One region of the Streptomyces sp. NPDC051310 genome, then DNA from elsewhere that is predicted to be linked to it. Evidence: riboswitches for the same ligand, from Rfam matches in the RefSeq annotation. Region 1 holds a riboswitch; each other region holds the start of a gene.
What was found. Region 1 has a riboswitch for cobalamin ahead of cobN (cobaltochelatase subunit CobN). Riboswitches for the same ligand answer to the same signal wherever they lie in the genome.
Positions count from the first base shown of each region.

Region 2: linked by a shared signal. The riboswitch ahead of ACIA79_RS09325 (ribonucleoside-diphosphate reductase subunit alpha) and the one ahead of cobN (cobaltochelatase subunit CobN) in region 1 are both predicted to bind cobalamin.
Region 3: linked by a shared signal. The riboswitch ahead of ACIA79_RS00855 (prenyltransferase/squalene oxidase repeat-containing protein) and the one ahead of cobN (cobaltochelatase subunit CobN) in region 1 are both predicted to bind cobalamin.
Region 4: linked by a shared signal. The riboswitch ahead of ACIA79_RS11380 (energy-coupling factor ABC transporter permease) and the one ahead of cobN (cobaltochelatase subunit CobN) in region 1 are both predicted to bind cobalamin.

Region 1 is NZ_JBITEO010000011.1:87,578-91,698, forward strand. Features, by position in the region: gene cobN (cobaltochelatase subunit CobN) at 1-1,985, opposite strand, end outside; cobalamin riboswitch at 2,023-2,154, opposite strand; gene ACIA79_RS18065 (cobalamin biosynthesis protein CobG) at 2,179-3,393, shown strand; gene ACIA79_RS18070 (precorrin-8X methylmutase) at 3,390-4,037, shown strand; gene ACIA79_RS18075 (precorrin-2 C(20)-methyltransferase) at 4,034-4,121, shown strand, end outside.
Region 2 is NZ_JBITEO010000005.1:56,084-60,204, reverse strand. Features, by position in the region: gene ACIA79_RS09325 (ribonucleoside-diphosphate reductase subunit alpha) at 1-2,267, opposite strand, end outside; cobalamin riboswitch at 2,404-2,560, opposite strand; gene ACIA79_RS09320 (GNAT family N-acetyltransferase) at 2,580-3,083, opposite strand; gene ACIA79_RS09315 (YbdD/YjiX family protein) at 3,165-3,380, opposite strand; gene ACIA79_RS09310 (carbon starvation CstA family protein) at 3,386-4,121, opposite strand, start outside.
Region 3 is NZ_JBITEO010000001.1:187,247-191,367, forward strand. Features, by position in the region: gene ACIA79_RS00850 (MBL fold metallo-hydrolase) at 1-1,058, shown strand, start outside; cobalamin riboswitch at 1,070-1,203, shown strand; gene ACIA79_RS00855 (prenyltransferase/squalene oxidase repeat-containing protein) at 1,338-2,654, shown strand; gene ACIA79_RS00860 (SCO2322 family protein) at 2,654-3,382, shown strand; gene ACIA79_RS00865 (energy-coupling factor transporter transmembrane component T) at 3,379-4,121, shown strand, end outside.
Region 4 is NZ_JBITEO010000006.1:126,467-130,587, forward strand. Features, by position in the region: gene ACIA79_RS11365 (energy-coupling factor ABC transporter ATP-binding protein) at 1-525, opposite strand, end outside; gene cbiQ (cobalt ECF transporter T component CbiQ) at 522-1,271, opposite strand; gene ACIA79_RS11375 (energy-coupling factor ABC transporter substrate-binding protein) at 1,278-1,616, opposite strand; gene ACIA79_RS11380 (energy-coupling factor ABC transporter permease) at 1,613-2,437, opposite strand; cobalamin riboswitch at 2,467-2,701, opposite strand; gene dhaM (dihydroxyacetone kinase phosphoryl donor subunit DhaM) at 3,010-3,417, opposite strand; gene dhaL (dihydroxyacetone kinase subunit DhaL) at 3,414-4,034, opposite strand; gene dhaK (dihydroxyacetone kinase subunit DhaK) at 4,043-4,121, opposite strand, start outside.

The DNA of each region.
Region 1 (4,121 bases):
AGCAGGAAGTCGTCGAACCCGTCGTCGTCCGGGCGGTCCTCCAGGCCCAGGTCGTGGTCGAGCTTGGCGGCCTGGATCAGCGTCCAGATCTGGGCGCGGATGGCCGGGAGCTTGGAGGGGTCCATGGAGGAGATCTGCGCGTACTCGTCGAGCAGCTGCTCCAGACGGGTGATGTCACCGTACGACTCGGCACGGGCCATCGGCGGCACCAGGTGGTCGACGAGCGTGGCGTGGACGCGGCGCTTGGCCTGGGTGCCCTCGCCCGGGTCGTTGACCAGGAACGGGTAGATCAGCGGGATGTCGCCGAGAGCGGCGTCGGGGCCGCACGCGGCGGACAGGCCGGCGTTCTTGCCGGGCAGCCACTCCAGGTTTCCGTGCTTGCCCAGGTGGACCATGGCGTCGGCGCCGAAGCCGCCGTCCTCGGCTCGGGCGGCGATCCAGCGGTAGGCGGCCAGGTAGTGGTGCGAGGGCGGCAGATCGGGGTCGTGGTAGATCGCGATCGGGTTCTCGCCGAAGCCGCGCGGAGGCTGGATGAGGATCAGCAGGTTCCCGCGGCGGAGGGCGGCGAGGACGATGTCGCCCTCGGGGTTGCGGGAGCGGTCCAGGAACATCTCGCCGGGCGGCGGGCCCCAGTGCTGCTCGACCTGCTCGCGCAGCTCCTCCGGCAGGGTGGCGTACCAGCGCTTGTAGTCGGCGGCCGGGATGCGGACCGGGTTCCTGGCCAGCTGCTCCTCGGTGAGCCACTCCTGGTCGTGGCCGCCGGCCTCGATCAGGGCGTAGATCAGCTCGTCGCCGTCGCCGGACGCCAGGCCCGGCACGTCCTCGTCGCCGAAGTCGTACCCCTCCTCCCCCAGTCGGCGCAGCAGCGCCACGGCGGAGGCGGGGGTGTCGAGACCGACGGCGTTGCCGATGCGGGAGTGCTTGGTCGGGTACGCGGACAGGACCAGCGCCAGGCGCTTGTCGGCGTTCGGGATGTGGCGCAGCCGGGCGTGGCGTACGGCGATACCGGCGACGCGGGCCGCGCGCTCGGCGTCGGCGACGTACGCGGGCAGGCCGTCGGCGTCGATCTCCTTGAAGGAGAACGGGACGGTGATGAGCCGGCCGTCGAACTCGGGGACGGCGACCTGGCTGGCGGCGTCGAGCGGCGAGAGGCCCTCGTCGTTCTCCTCCCAGGCGGAGCGCGAGCCGGTCAGGCACAGGGCCTGGAGGATGGGGACGTCGAGGGCGGCGAGGGCGCCCGCGTCCCAGGACTCGTCGTCGCCTCCCGCCTGGGCCTCGGCGGGCTTGGTGCCGCCGGCGGCGAGGACGGTGGTGATGACGGCGTCGGCGGCCCCGAGGGTGTCGAGCAGCTCCGGCTCGGGCGCGCGCAGGGACGCCACGTACAGCGGCAGTGGCCGGGCGCCGGCGTCCTCGACGGCGTCGCACAGGGTGTGGACGAACGCCGTGTTGCCGCTCATGTGGTGGGCGCGGTAGTACAGCACGGCGACGGTCGGGCCGGCGATGTCCTTCGCCGCGGGCCGCTCCAGCGGGCCCCAGGTGGGTGCGGCGGCCGGGGGCTCGAAGCCGTGCCCGGTGAGCAGCACGGTGTCGGACAGGAAGCGGGCGAGCTGCTCCAGGTTGTCCGGGCCGCCGTGGGCGAGGTAGGCGTGCGACTCGGCCGCGATGCCGATGGGGACGGTGGAGGTCTCCATCAGCTGGGCGTCGGGGGCCTGTTCGCCGGTGAGGACGACCAGCGGCCTCCGGCTCGCGCGCAGCGCGTCCAGCCCCTCCTCCCAGGCGCGGATGCCGCCGAGGAGGCGGACGACGACGAGATCGGCGCCGTCCAGGAGGGCGGGCAGGTCGTCCAGCGGGAGGCGGGCCGGGTTGGCGAACCGGTACGCGACGGGCCCGCCGGCCGCGCGGGCGCTCAGCAGGTCGGTGTCGGAGTGCGACAGCAGCAGGATCGTGGTGGCGGAAGTCGTCGCCTCGGTCGTCGCGTGCGTCATGGCGTGCGCTGGCCTTCCTCGGGGTGTCCGCGCCCCGGGTGGTCGTAGGACGGCGGGAGTTCCTGACTCGCCCGGTCCGGCGTGGCCGGGCTCACAGTGGCGGGACCGCGCCGGATTCTCACCGGGCTTCCTCCCTAGGGCCCTGGGACCCTGTGCCGTCTGCATAGTAGAGGCTGCGCGTATGCTCGCCGCCATGCCGCCCAGCTCACCAAACCCCCAGGACCGGGGTGAAGCTCACATACGGGACCTCGGCCGGGACCGCGCCGGTGACGTCGTGCGCGACCGCGGCGACGCCTGTCCGGGTGCGCTGCGGCTGCACCGGGCCGACGACGGGGCGCTCGCCCGACTCCGGCTGCCCACCGGTGTACTGACGCCCCATCAGGTCGAGGTGCTGGCCGATGCGGCGGACCGCCTGGGCGACGGGCACCTCTCCCTCACCTCGCGGGGCAACGTCGAGCTGCGCGGCCTCGGCGAGGGCTGCGGGCTCGGGCTGGCGGAGGCGCTGCGCGGGGCCGGGCTGCTGCCCGCCTCCGAACGCCACGAGCGCGTACGGAACATGGTCGTCTCACCGCTCGCCGGGGCGGACGTGACGGACTGGGCGTACCGGCTGGACGAGCTGCTGTGCGGCGCGGACTGGACGACGGAGCTGTCCGGCCGCTTCCTGTTCGCCGTGGACGACGGACGGGGCGACGTGGCGGCCCTGGGCGCCGATGTGACGTTGCTCGCAGAGGCCGCCGGCACCGCCCTGGTGCACGTCGCGGGCGCGGCGTACCGGGTCGCCGCCGCCGACGCGCCGCGCGCCGCGCTGGCCGCGGCGGAGGCGTTCCTCGCGGCGGCCCGCGCGGCGGGCACGGGCGCGTGGCGGGTGCGGGAGCTGCCCGCGGGGCAGGACGTGGACGTGACGGCACACCTGCGGCGCGCGGCGGTCGCGGCGGACCCGGTGGCGGGCGCGGAGCTGCCGGCCGGGGCACCGCCCGCACCCGGGCCGACCGGCGACGGGAGCGTCTGCGTGCTGGCCCGCCTCGGCCGGGTGACCTCGGCGCAGTTCCGCGCGCTGCTCCCGGCCCGGGAGGTACGGGTCACCCCGTGGCGGGGTTTCGTGCTGCCGGGCTTCGCCGGCCCGGCGGCCGCGCGGGAGCGGCTGCGCGCCCTCGACGCGGCCGGTTTCATCACCCGTGCCGACTCCCCCTGGGCCGGCGTCAGCGCCTGCACCGGACGGCCGGGCTGCGCCAAGTCCCTGTCCGACGTACGGGCGGACGCGCGGCCCCGCGAGGGTGCGCTGCCGGTGCACTGGTCGGGCTGCGCCCGCCGGTGCGGCCATCCGCAGGGCGCGTGGACCGACAGGGTGGCGACCGGCGAAGGCACGTACCAGGTGACCGTGGTGACCGTACAAGGATCGACGAAATGAGCGAGAGCAGAGTGTTCGACTACGAGAAGGACGGGGCGGAGATCTACCGCCAGTCCTTTGCCACGATCCGCTCCGAGGCGGATCTCGCGGGCCTGCCCGCCGACGTCAGCCAGGTCGCCGTGCGGATGATCCACGCCTGCGGCATGGTCGACCTCGTCCAGGACCTCGCCTGGACGCCGGACGTGGTCGTCCGCGCCCGGGAGGCGCTGCGCGCCGGGGCGCCGATCCTGTGCGACGCGCAGATGGTCGCCAGCGGCGTCACGCGCAAGCGGTTGCCCGCCGGCAACGACGTGGTCTGCACGCTCTCCGACCCCGCCGTGCCCGCGCTCGCCGCCGAGCTGGGCACCACGCGCAGCGCGGCCGCCCTGGAACTGTGGCGCGACCGCCTCGAAGGAGCCGTGGTCGCGATAGGCAACGCGCCGACCGCCCTCTTCCGGCTGCTGGAGATGATCGACGCGGGCGCCCCGCGCCCGGCGGCGGTGCTCGGCATCCCGGTCGGCTTCATCGGGGCGGCGGAGTCGAAGGACGCGCTGGCGGCCCGGCCGGACCTGGACCACCTGGTGGTACGCGGCCGGCGCGGCGGCAGCGCGATGGCGGCGGCCGCGATCAACGCGATCGCGCACGAGGCGGAGATCCAGGCATGAGCGGCAAGCTGTACGGCGTCGGGCTCGGCCCCGGCGACCCGAACCTGATGACGGTCGCGGCGGTGAAGGCCATCGCGGCCGCCG
Region 2 (4,121 bases), on a different contig from region 1:
CGGGCGGCGCGCGCGATGCGGGTCGCGGGGCGCGAGCGCAGGTAGTACGTCGTCTTCAGCCCCTGCTTCCAGGCGTACGCGTACATCGAGGAGAGCTTGCCGATGGTCGGCGTCTCCAGGAACAGGTTCAGCGACTGCGACTGGTCCAGGAACGGCGTACGGGCCGCCGCCATGTCGATCAGGCCGCGCTGCGGGATCTCCCACGCCGTCCGGTACAGCTCGCGCACCTCGGCCGGGATCCAGGTGAAGCCCTGCACCGAGCCGCTGGACTCGCGCAGCGCCTCACGGGTCTGGGCGTCCCACACGCCGAGCCGCTTCAGCTCGTCCACCAGGTAGGAGTTGACCTGGAGGAACTCACCCGACAGCGTCTCGCGCTTGAACAGGTTCGACACCTGCGGCTCGATGCACTCGTACACGCCCGCGATGGAGGCGATCGTCGCGGTCGGCGCGATGGCCAGCAGCAGCGAGTTGCGCATGCCGACCTGGGCGACACGGGCGCGCAGTGCCTCCCACCGCTCGGGCCAGTTGAGCTCCACGTCGTAGTGGTCGGGGTGCAGCACCCCGCGCGCGGTACGGGTCTTCTCCCAGGCGGGCAGCGGGCCGTTGCGCTCGGCGAGGTCGGCGGACGCCTCGTACGCGGCGAGCATGATCCGCTCGGCGATCCGGGTCGACAGGGCGCGCGCCTCGGGGGAGTCGAACGGCAGCCGCAGCTTGAAGAAGACGTCCTGCAGGCCCATCGCGCCCAGGCCGACGGGCCGCCACCGGGCGTTGGACCGCCCGGCCTGCTCGGTCGGGTAGAAGTTGATGTCGACGACCCGGTCGAGGAACGTGACGGCCGTACGGACGGTCTCGTCCAGCCGCTCCCAGTCGATGTCGCCGCCGGCCACGAAGGCGCCCAGGTTGACCGAGCCCAGGTTGCAGACGGCGGTCTCCCCGTCGTCCGTCACCTCCAGGATCTCGGTGCACAGGTTGGAGGAGTGGACCGTGCGGCCCGGCTCCGCCGTCTGGTTCGCGGTGCGGTTCGAGGCGTCCTTGAACGTCATCCAGCCGTTGCCGGTCTGCGCGAGGGTCCGCATCATCCGGCCGTACAGGTCGCGGGCCGGCATGGTCTTGCGGGCCAGGCCCTTCGCCTCGGCCGCCCGGTACGCGGCGTCGAACTCGTCGCCCCACAGGTCGACCAGCTCCGGCACGTCCGCCGGCGAGAACAGCGACCACTCGGCGTCGGTGTTGACCCGGCGCATGAACTCGTCCGGGATCCAGTGCGCCAGGTTCAGGTTGTGCGTACGCCGGGCGTCCTCGCCCGTGTTGTCGCGCAGCTCCAGGAACTCCTCGATGTCCGCGTGCCACGTCTCCAGGTACACGGCCGCCGCGCCCTTGCGCCGCCCGCCCTGGTTCACGGCCGCGACCGAGGCGTCCAGCGTCTTCAGGAACGGCACGATGCCGTTGGAATGCCCGTTCGTGCCGCGGATCAGCGAACCGCGGGCCCGGATGCGTGAGTACGACAGGCCGATGCCGCCGGCGTGCTTCGACAGCCGTGCCACCTGGTGGTAGCGGTCGTAGATGGAGTCGAGCTCGTCCTGCGGGGAGTCCAGCAGGTAGCAGGACGACATCTGGGGGTGGCGGGTCCCGGAGTTGAACAGCGTGGGGGAGGAGGGCAGGTAGTCGAGCCGGCTCATCAGCCCGTACAGCGCCGCCACCTCCTCCAGCGCGCGCACCGAGTCGTCCTCGGCCAGCCCTGCCGCCACCCGCAGCATGAAGTGCTGCGGCGTCTCGATCACCTTGCGCGTGATCGGGTGGCGCAGCAGGTAGCGCGAGTACAGCGTGCGCAGCCCGAAGTACCCGAACCGGTCGTCGGCCGCGGGGTCGACCAGCGCGTCCATCCGGTCCGCGTGGAGCGACACGAACTCCGCCGTACGGTCCGCGATCAGACCCTCCCGGTGCCCCACCGCCACCGACGCCGAGAACGACACCGCGCCCTGCCCGGCCGCCTCCTCCGCGATGGTCCGGGTCAGCAGCCGGGCCGCGAGCCGGGAGTACGCCGGGTCCTCGGCGATCAGACCGGCGGCCGCCTCGGTGGCGAGCTCGCGCAGCTCCGCCTCGTCCGAACCTGCGTGCCGGCCGCGCAGCGCCGCGGCGGCGACCCGGCCGGGGTCGGTGTCGGGCAGATCGGCGGTGAGGTCGGTCAGGATCCGCAGCAGCGCGGTCCCCGGTGCGTCGGTCTCCGCGTCCGCGACTGCTGAAGCCGGATCGGCTGGCGCGATGGTCACGTGGGGCTCTCCCTCGCTCGGCTCGGGGCCGGCGGGCGGGCGGGGAAGCGGAACCCGGCGCCCCGGGCACAGGGGCGCACGCACCGCGTCCACCGGCCCACTCCGCGAGGCCCGGACGTCTGGGCACCCGGACCGGACGGCCGGGTGCGCCGTCGGCAGGTCATCGGACTTCCGGGTGCGCAAAAGCACACCGGTGCACCGTTGCGGGACAGTTCCGGATTTGCACCGGATTCCCCTGCGGCGACAGCGAGATGAGCATACATGTGGGGGGCGCCCACGACGGCACCCCCCACATGTTGTGTCAGCCGTGCGTCACAACTCCAGTGCGTAGGTGAAGAGGGTGACACCCGGGACCGGCTGCCAGTCCCGCTCCGGAGTCCGTACGAACCCCAGCCGCTCGTAGAGCCGGTGGGCCGCCCGCATCGCCTGCCGGGAGGACAGCACGACCCGCCGGCAGCCGTCCACCGCCCGGGCCCGCTCCACGCACGCCCGGACGAGCGCCTCCCCGGCGCCCCGCCGCCGCGCCGCCGGAGCCACCGCGAGCATCCCGATCTCGGCCTCCCCGTCCGCGGCGAGACCGGCCCACGGCCCGCCGCCCGCGGCGGCGAACGTCACACCGCCGAGCACCTGCCGGTCCTGCTCCACGGCCACGAGGACCTCGGCCCCGGCGGCCCGCCGGGACACGTCCCGCAGCTCGATCAGGTACTCGTCGCTCTCCCCGAAGTCCAGCAGCCCGTCTCCGAGGTACGCCTGGGCCGTGACCTCGCCCAGCGCCCCGTGCTCCTCCGGCCGTACGGCCCTGATGGTGATGTCCATGGTCCGAGTGTGGAGCGGGACGGCGACGGGCCGCCGCATTCCGTCCCCGGAATCGCGGCGGCCCGTCGTGCGCTCACCCGCTCAGCAGCAGCGGAACCCGTCGCGGGGGTCCGCCTCCCGCGCGTCGGTGCGCCTGCGCTCGAACTCGCGCCGGGTCAGCACCTCCGCGTCCGGGTCGTGGGACCGGGCGTGGGCGACGTACTTGTCGTACACCGACTCGCCGGACAGCTCACGCACGTACCAGCGCAGCCGGCCCAGGGCGCGCCGCAGGCGGCCGGGTGCTCCCGTAGCGGTCACCGGTGTCATGCCGAGCCGGTCCCGGCCGGCACCTCGTCACCACTGCCTCCGTCCTTGCGGTCGCCGCGGACGCCGCCGTCCGGGCCGAGCCCGGCGGCGACCAGTTCGGCCTTCTCCTCCGCCGTGGGGAACAGCCCGGCGGGGGCCACGATCCGGGACTCGGTGTACGGGACCTCGGAGAGCTTCACGCCGGCGGGGTCGGTGACGGCCTTCCAGCAGACGCGCCCCGCGTCCGCGATCACCACGATGATGAGGAGGGCGAAGAGGGCGGAGAGGACGCCGTCGACGGTGGAGTTGGTGACGACGGTGTGCATGTCGTCCATCGACTTCGCGGGGGGCAGCACCTGCCCGGAGTCGATGCCGGCCTGGTACTTGTCCCGCTGGGCGAAGAAGCCCACCCGCGGGTCGGCCGAGAAGATCTTCTGCCAGCTGGCGGTCAGCGTGACCGCCACGTCCCAGGCGAGCGGGACCGCGGTGACCCAGGCCCACTTCAGCCGGCCCGACTTGACCAGCAGCGTCGTGCAGACCGCCAGGGCCACGGCGGCCAGCAGCTGGTTGGCGATGCCGAACAGCGGGAAGAGCTGGTTGATGCCGCCCAGCGGGTCGTGCACGCCGACCCAGAGGAAGTAGCCCCAGCCGCCGACGACGACCGCGCTGGCGAACCACACGCCCGGCTTCCAGCTGACCTGCCTGAAGGGCTTGTAGACGTTGCCGAGCATGTCCTGGAGCATGAAGCGGCCC
Region 3 (4,121 bases), on a different contig from region 1:
CCGGCGGCGGCGGAGACCCGCGGCGGGGCGTGATCGGGCACGGTGGGGGTGTGTGGAGCATCGCGGTGCCCATTCCGGACAATCCCCTCGGGCACACCCTGGTCCACCTCCTCGACACCGGTCGCGGCCCCGTCCTGATCGACACCGGCTGGGACGATCCCGCGTCGTGGGACGCGCTCCGCGCCGGGCTGGCCGCGCTCGGGACCCGGGTCGAGGACGTGCACGGCGTCGTCATCACGCACCACCACCCCGACCACCACGGGCTCTCCGGCCGCGTCCGTGAGGCGTCCGGCGCCTGGATCGCCATGCACCCCGCCGACGCCGCCGTCGTACGCCGCACCCGCGAGGCCGAGCCCGGCGCCTGGCTCGACTTCCTCCTCGCCAGGCTCACCGCCGCGGGCGCCCCCGACGCGCACACGGCCCCGCTGCGGCAGGCGCGGGCGTCCGGGCGGGGGCGCGCCCTGCCCGTGCCGCGGCCCGCGCTGCCCGACCGGGCGATCGTCCCCGGCGGGCTCCTCGACCTCGCGGGCCGCAGGCTGCGGGCCGTCTGGACTCCCGGGCACACCCCCGGCCACGTCTGCCTGCACCTGGAGGAGGACCACCCGGCCCACCGCCCCGGGCACGGCCGCCTCTTCTCCGGCGACCACCTGCTGCCCGGGATCAGCCCGCACATCGGCCTGTACGAGGACCCCGACGACGCCACGCCCACGGACCCGCTCGGCGACTACCTCGACTCGCTGGAGCGGGCCGGCCGGCTCGGTGCCGCCGAGGTGCTCCCCGCCCACCAGCACGCCTTCACCGGCGCCGCCGCGCGCGTGGCGGAGCTGCTCGCCCACCACGAGGAGCGGCTCACCGGGCTGCTCGCCCTGCTGGCCGCGCCGCTCACCCCGTGGCAGCTCGCCGAGCGCATGACCTGGAACCGCCCCTGGGACCTCATCCCGTACGGCTCGCGCACCATCGCCGTCTCCGAGGCCGAGGCGCACCTGCGGCACCTGGTGAAGCTGGGGCGCGCCGAGCCGGTGCCGGGCAGCGCCCCCGTGACGTACGTCGCCCTGTGAGCCGTACCGACCCGCCGGTAGAGTGTGCGAGTCGTCATCATGCCCGTACGGGGGGAAGCCGGTGCAAATCCGGCGCTGACCCGCAACCGTGAGCCACCGCACCGGTGGCGAGCCGGATCGCCCCGCACGCGTACGTGTTCGGCTCGCGTCACCGGGACCGACCCCGGTGACCGGCACCGTCGAGGAATACGGAGCCGGAGCCTGGTGCCCTTCCGCGCGCGCCGGTGCCCGGCCCCGCCCAGGACCGCGCAGGAGACCGCGCAGGAGAGGCCACCCGCCATGACCACCGTTCGCCGCCGCGGCGTCGCCGCGGCGCTCGCCGCCACCGCCGTGCTGTGCACCGGCGGGGCCGCAGCCGTCACCGCCGCCCCCGCCGCGCACGCGGCGCCCTCCCCGGCGGCGTCCTCCGCGGCGCCCGTCGTCCCCTCCGGGCTGTACGGCCGGAAGGACCCGACGTACGACGGCGTGTGGCGGCAGTCCCTGGCCTTCATGGCGCAGGAGACGAGCGGTGTCGAGCCCGCCGGGAAGGCCGTGGCCTGGCTGCTGGGTCAGCAGTGCGACAACGGTGGCTTCGCCTCCTACCGGCCCGACCCGGCCAAGCCCTGCGACCCCGCCGTGCCGCTGGACACCAACGCCACCGCCGTCGCCGTCCAGGCGCTCGCGGGGCTGGACCGGCCGGAGACGGAGGACGGGGAGACCGACCCCGTGACGAAGGCCGTCGAGGCGGGCGCGGACTGGCTCACCGGCGTCCAGAACAAGGACGGCGGCTGGAGCTACAACCCGGGCGGGCCCAGCGACGCCAACTCCACCTCCGTGGTCATCAGCGCCCTCGCGGCGGCGGGCGGGAAGCCGGGCGACGTGCGGTCCGCGGACGGCCGCACCCCCTACGACGCGCTGCTCGGCTTCGCGATCCCGTGCGACGCCAGGACCGGCGCCGGTGCCTTCGCCCACCAGCCCGACCGGAACGGCACGCTGGTCGCCAACGCCGACGCCACCGCCGCCGCCGTGCTGGCGGGCCTGGGCAAGCACGTCCAGACGCGGGGCGTGAAGCCGTACCAGCCGCCGGTCTGCGAGGCCGCGGCGAAGCGGACCGCCGAGCGCGCCGCCCGCAACGGCGCCGCCTACCTGGTGACCGCCCTGGCGAAGAGCGGCCACCTCGACCTGCCCCCCATGCCCGGCACCGCGACCCCCGCCGCGCCCGCGCCCGACTTCGGCAACACGGCCGACGCCGTCGTGGCGCTCGGCGCCGCCGGTCACGGCGACAAGGCCGCCCCCGCCCTGAAGTGGCTCCAGCGGAACGCCGTGCCGTGGGCCGAGGAGAACGGCCCCGCCGCCTGGGCCCAGCTGATCTTCGCCGCGCACACCCTGGGGGCCGACGCCCGCGACTTCGGCGGCGTCGACCTCGTCCAGCGACTCAACGCCACCGGGCCGAAGCCCGAGTCGACCGTCGAGACGCGGGCGCAGGAGGAGCAGGAGAACAAGGAGTCGGGCGAGAGCAGCGGCTTCGGCGTCTGGCTGGTCGTCGGCATCTTCCTCTTCGCCGGCATGGGCATCGGCTTCCTGATCAGCGGCCGCAACAAGAACCGGCAGCCGTGATGCGGACCGCCGCCCGGCCTCCGGCCCTGCTCCTCGCCCTGGCCCTGGCTACGACTCTCGCCCTGACCTGGCTCGCCGCCGGCTCCGCCCAGGCGGCCGGCTACCGCTACTGGTCGTTCTGGCAGAGCGGCCCCGGGCCGTCGTGGGCGTACGCCACCCAGGGCCCGTCCACGGCCCGGCCCGCGGACGGTGAGGTGAACGGCTACCGCTTCGCCGTGAGCACCGGCTCGGCGGACGCCGCCCGGCCGCGCCGGGCGCCCGACTTCGCGGCGGTCTGCGACGGGACGCCCCGCACGGACGGCACCAAGCGCGTCGCGGTCGTCATCGACTTCGGCACGGCGGCGGACGCCCCGGACGGCTCCGCCACGCCGCCGGAGCCGCGGACCGCCTGCGCACGGGTACGGCAGGACGCGACGAGCGCGGACGCGCTGGCCGCGGTGGCCGGGCCGCTGCGCTACAACAGCCAGGCGCTGCTGTGCGCCATCGGGGGCTATCCGCGGACGGGCTGCGGCGAGCAGGTGTCCGACGCGGGCCCCGGCCCGGACGACGACAGCTCCGGCTCCGGCTCCCGCTCCGGGACCGACGGGAACTCCGGGAAGGACGGGGCTTCCGAGAACGGCGGGGCCTCCGGGGACGGCGGCGGCCCCTCGCTCGGACTGGCCGCCGGCCTCGCCGCCGTGCTCGGCCTGGGCGCCGCCGCCGTCGTGCAGGCCCGCCGCCGCCGATGACGCTGCGCGCACCCGCGGCGCACCGGAGCAATGCCCTGCACGCCGGCGCCTGGTGGCTGTGGGCCCTGGGGCTGGCGGCCGCCGCGTCCCGTACCACCAACCCGCTCCTGCTGGGCCTGCTGGTCGGCGTGGCCGGCTACGTGGTGGCCGCGCGCCGCACCGACGCGCCGTGGGCCCGTTCGTACGGTGCCTTCCTGAAGCTGGGGCTCGCGGTGCTCGTCATCCGGCTGGTCTTCTCGCTGGTGCTCGGCTCGCCGATCCCGGGGACGCGCGTGCTGGTCACGCTGCCCGAGGTGCCGCTGCCCGGCTGGGCGCAGGGCATCCGGATCGGCGGCCGGGTGAGCGCCGAGCAGCTCGTCTTCGCGCTGTACGACGGCGCCAAGCTGGCCACGCTGCTGATCTGCGTGGGCGCGGCGAACGCGCTCGCCAACCCCGCGCGGCTGCTCAAGTCCCTGCCGGGCGCGCTGTACGAGGTGGGGGTCGCGGTGGTGGTCGCGATGACGTTCGCGCCGCACCTGGTGGCCGATGTGGTGCGGCTGCGAACGGCGCGCCGGCTGCGCGGGCGGCCCACCGGCGGGGTGCGGGCGGTGCTCCAGATCGGCCTGCCGGTCCTGGAGGGCGCGCTGGAGCGGTCGATCGCGGTGGCGGCGTCGATGGACGCGCGCGGGTACGGCCGTACGGCGCGGGTGCCGCGCGCGGTGCGCCGTGTGACGGCGGTGCTGACCCTGGGCGGGCTGCT
Region 4 (4,121 bases), on a different contig from region 1:
CGGATCCAGGCCGGCCGTCGGCTCGTCCAGGATGAGCACCCGGGGCCGCATGGCCACCGCGCCCGCGATCGCGGCACGCTTGCGCTGCCCGTACGACAGCAGGTGGGTCGGCCGGTCCGCCAGCGCCGTGATGTCCAGCGCCTCGAGTGCCTCGCGCACGCGCGCCCGTACCTCGTCCTCCGCCAGCCCGAGGTTCATCGGCCCGAACGACACGTCCTGCGCCACGGACGCGGCGAACAGCTGGTCGTCCGGGTCCTGCACGACGAGCTGGACCGTCGTGCGCAGCCGGGTGAGCCCGGCCCTGTCGTACGTCACGTCCTCGCCGTGCAGCCGCAGCCGCCCGCTCGCACACCGCAGGCCGCCGCTCAGCAGCCGCAGCATCGTCGTCTTGCCGCTGCCGTTGCGGCCGAGCAGCGCGATCGCACGCCCCTCGGGCACGGCGAAGTCGACGCCCGACAGCACGGCGGGCCCGTCCTCGTAGGCGTATCCCGCACCGACCAGTTCCACGACGGCGTCACGATTCATGGCAGGAACCTTTCGAGTACGAGGGTGAGGGCGACGAGCCCCGCGAACAGCCCCGCGGTCGCGCCCAGGAACCGCCCGGAGACGGCCCCCTGCGGCACCAGCACCCGCAGCGTGCCGTCGTAGCCGCGCCCGGCCAGCCCGGACTGCAGCCGCGCCGCCCGGTCGAAGGCGCGGACGAAGGCCGTCGCGCCCAGGCCGGCCAGCGACCGCCAGGTGGCCGCCCGGCTCGTCAGCCCCAGCCGCGCGGCCTGCGCCTCACGGATCCGCCGGACGGCGTCCAGCAGCAGGAAGCTGATCCGGTACATCACCAGCGCCACGTCGACCACCGGGGCCGGCACCCCGGCCCGTACCAGCCGGGGCAGCACGTCCGAGACAGGAGTCGTGAACGCGAACAGCAGCACCCCGAGCGACGCCGCCGACGTCCGCAGCAGCAGCTGCCCGGCGTGCACCGGCCCGTCTGGGGCCAGGGTCACGAACCCGTCCGCCCCGCCCACCTGGAACAGCAACGGAACCGCCCCCGTGCAGCAGAAGCCGAGCGGAACGCGGAACGCCCGCCACAGCTGCCGCCGTCCCACCCCGGCCGGCCCCAGCAGCACGCCCAGGGTGGCCAGCGCCACCAGCACCGCCCCCGGCCACGGCGGCAGGCAGATCGCGAGGAGGGTCAGGCCGAAGCCGAGCACGGCCTTCTCGCACGGGTGACGGCGGCGCCAGCGACTGCTGTGCGCCGCCGCGTCGATCGGCAGCACCGGCGGCTACTCGACGCGTCCGGCGCTCTCGGCGCGCGCCTGCGCCCGCGCCTCGCCCTGCCGCCGCCCGCGGCGCAGACCGAAGTAGTAGGCCAGCACCCCCGCCCCGAGGGCGGCCTGGAGGGAGAACAGGGCCGACTCGATCTCGCCCGACGGCGGTTCGTAGAGCGGGCTGAACCACGGCTCGTAGTCCGGGTGCGTCTCGGTGATGGCGGTCTCGGCCTGCGCGTCCGCGCCGGTGAACGGCTCCTCCTTGTGGTCGCCCATCCCCAGCGCGAGCGGGAGGACGGCGAGCGCCACGACGACGAGCAGCAGCAGCGTGTTGATCCTGGCGTTACGGCTCATCGGCCCACGGCCTCCGTCTTCGTCCCGGTCCCGGTTCCCGTCTCCGGCCCGGTTCCCGTCTCCGCCGCGGCTTCGGTCTCCGACCCGGTCCCCGTCTCCGGCGCGGCTTCCGTCTCCGGCCCGGTTCCCGCCTTCTTCTCCGCCTCCGTGGTCGCCTTCGTCCCGAGCAGCACTCCGAGACGGGTCAGCTCGCCCTTGCTCGACTGCGTCAGCAGCCGCATCACCAGCACGGTGAGCAGGCCCTCGCTGACCGCGAGCGGCAGCTGCGTGACGGCGAAGATGCCGCCGAACTTGGCCAGCGCCCCCGCGAACCCGCTGCTCGGGTCCGGGAACGCCAGCGCGAGCTGCACGCTGGTGACGCAGTACGTGGACAGGTCGGCGACGAACGCACCGAAGAACACGCTCACCATCAGCGGCACGCCGGAGCGCCGCAGCAGCCGGTACACGCCGAATCCGGCCCACGGCCCGACGATCGCCATCGAGAAGACGTTGGCGCCCAGGGTCGTCAGACCGCCGTGCGCCAGCAGCAGCGCCTGGAACAGCAGGGTGATGGTGCCGAGCACCGCCATGATCGGCGGCCGGAAGAGGATCGCGCCCAGGCCCGTACCGGTGGGGTGCGAGCAACTGCCCGTCACCGACGGGAGCTTCAGCGCCGAGAGGACGAAGGTGAAGGCACCGGACGCGCCGAGCAGGAGAGTCGATTCGGGGTTGGACCTGACCTCGCGGGTGAGCGCCCGGACACCGTGGACGACGAACGGCGCGGCCGCCACGCTCCAGGCGGCCGCGTGCACGGGGGGCAGATAGCCCTCGGCGATATGCATGATGTGGGAGACCCTCTCCAGCACCTCGTGGATGGACAACGCGCCTTGGCCGGTCTCCTGGCTGACGGGTCATGCCGCCGCGGCTCCGCCTTCCCGGACACCACGGTCTCCCGCGGTGTTCCAGTGGCTTCCCGGGGTGGTACCCCCGGGAGTGGAGCCGGACTTCCCGATCACAGTGGCGAGGGCCGCACCGGTACCGCACCGGTTTCCCGTACACCAAGGCCCTGCGACAGTAGTGCGTTGACCAGGTGCATCACAACCCGCGCGCTCCCGCACGCCCCCGCCGCGTCCCCCTGCCCCGGTTCCCCGCCCCGCGCTCCGCCGCCGGAGCCGTACACCGCCCGGGGCCGGCGCGCAGCACGGCGCGGGGGGGTCGTCCTTGCGGGGGCGGGGGCGTGGGGAGGGGCCGAGCCGGGCGGGGGCCGGGGGGGGCCCGCCGCGGCGGGGCTCCCCCCCCCCCCCCCCCCCCCCCCCCCCCCCCCCCCCCCCGCCCCCCCCCCCCCCGCCCGGCCCCGCCGCCCCCCGCCGGGGGCCCCCGCGCCCCCCCCCCCCCCCCCCCCCCGCCGCGGGGGCTACTCCTTGCGGTAGCCGTACGCTTCGGACGCCGCCGACACCACCGCGTCCAGGTCGCCGCCCGCCGAGGCGGTGACCACGGCCGCCACCGCCCCCTCCACGAACGGGGCGTCCACCAGCCGCGTGCCGTCGGGGAGCTCGTCGCCCTCCGCGAGGAGGGCCTTCACCGTCAGGACGGCGCTGCCCAGGTCGACCAGGACGGCCACGCCCGCGCCGCCGTCCACCGACGCCGCCGCCTCGGTGATCAGCTCGGCGCTCGTGCCGAGCCCGCCGTCGGGGGTACCGCCCGCGGGCGCCACGGGCGCGGCCGCACCGCCCCCGGCGAGGCCCCGCGCCAGCTCGGCGACGGACGCGGCGACCGCCGCGCTGTGCGAGACGAGCACGATCCCCACCGGCGCCCCGCTCACCGGGCCCCCTCCGCCGCCGCCTCGGCGAGAGCGGCGAACAACAGCGCCGACGACGTCGCCCCGGGGTCCTGGTGTCCCACGCTGCGCTCACCGAGGTAGCTCGCCCGGCCCTTGCGCGCCTGCATCGGCACGGTCGCCAGCGCCCCCTGGTCCGCCGCCTCGGCGGCATCGGCGAAGGACTCGCCCAGCGACTCGCCGAGCGCCTCCACCGCCGGTTCCAGCGCGTCCAGCATCGTCTTGTCGCCGGCCGCGGCACCGCCGAGCTGTGCCACCGCGGCCACGCCCGCGCGCAGTGCCTCGACGAGCTGGACGGGCGCGACCGAAGCGGCGTCGCCGAGCGCCTTGCCGGTGCGCCGCAGCAGCGTCCCGTACAGCGGCCCGGAGGCACCGCCCACCGTCGAGATCAACTGCCGCCCGGCGAGCGTGAGCACCCCGCCGGGCGTCTCCGGCTCCTCCTTCCCGACCGCCGTGAGCACCGCGGCGAAACCGCGCTGCATATTGGCGCCGTGGTCGGCGTCACCGATGGCCGAGTCCAGTTCGGTCAGCCGGTCCGCCTCGCGCTCGACCGCGTGCGCCATGACCGCCATCCAGCGCCGGAAGAAGTCCGCGTCCAGCATCACCGGCGTCACACCCCCCACCGCAGCGCGGCCGTCCGTACCGGCGCGTCCCACAGCCGGAGAAGCTCCTCGTCGGCCCGGCACAGC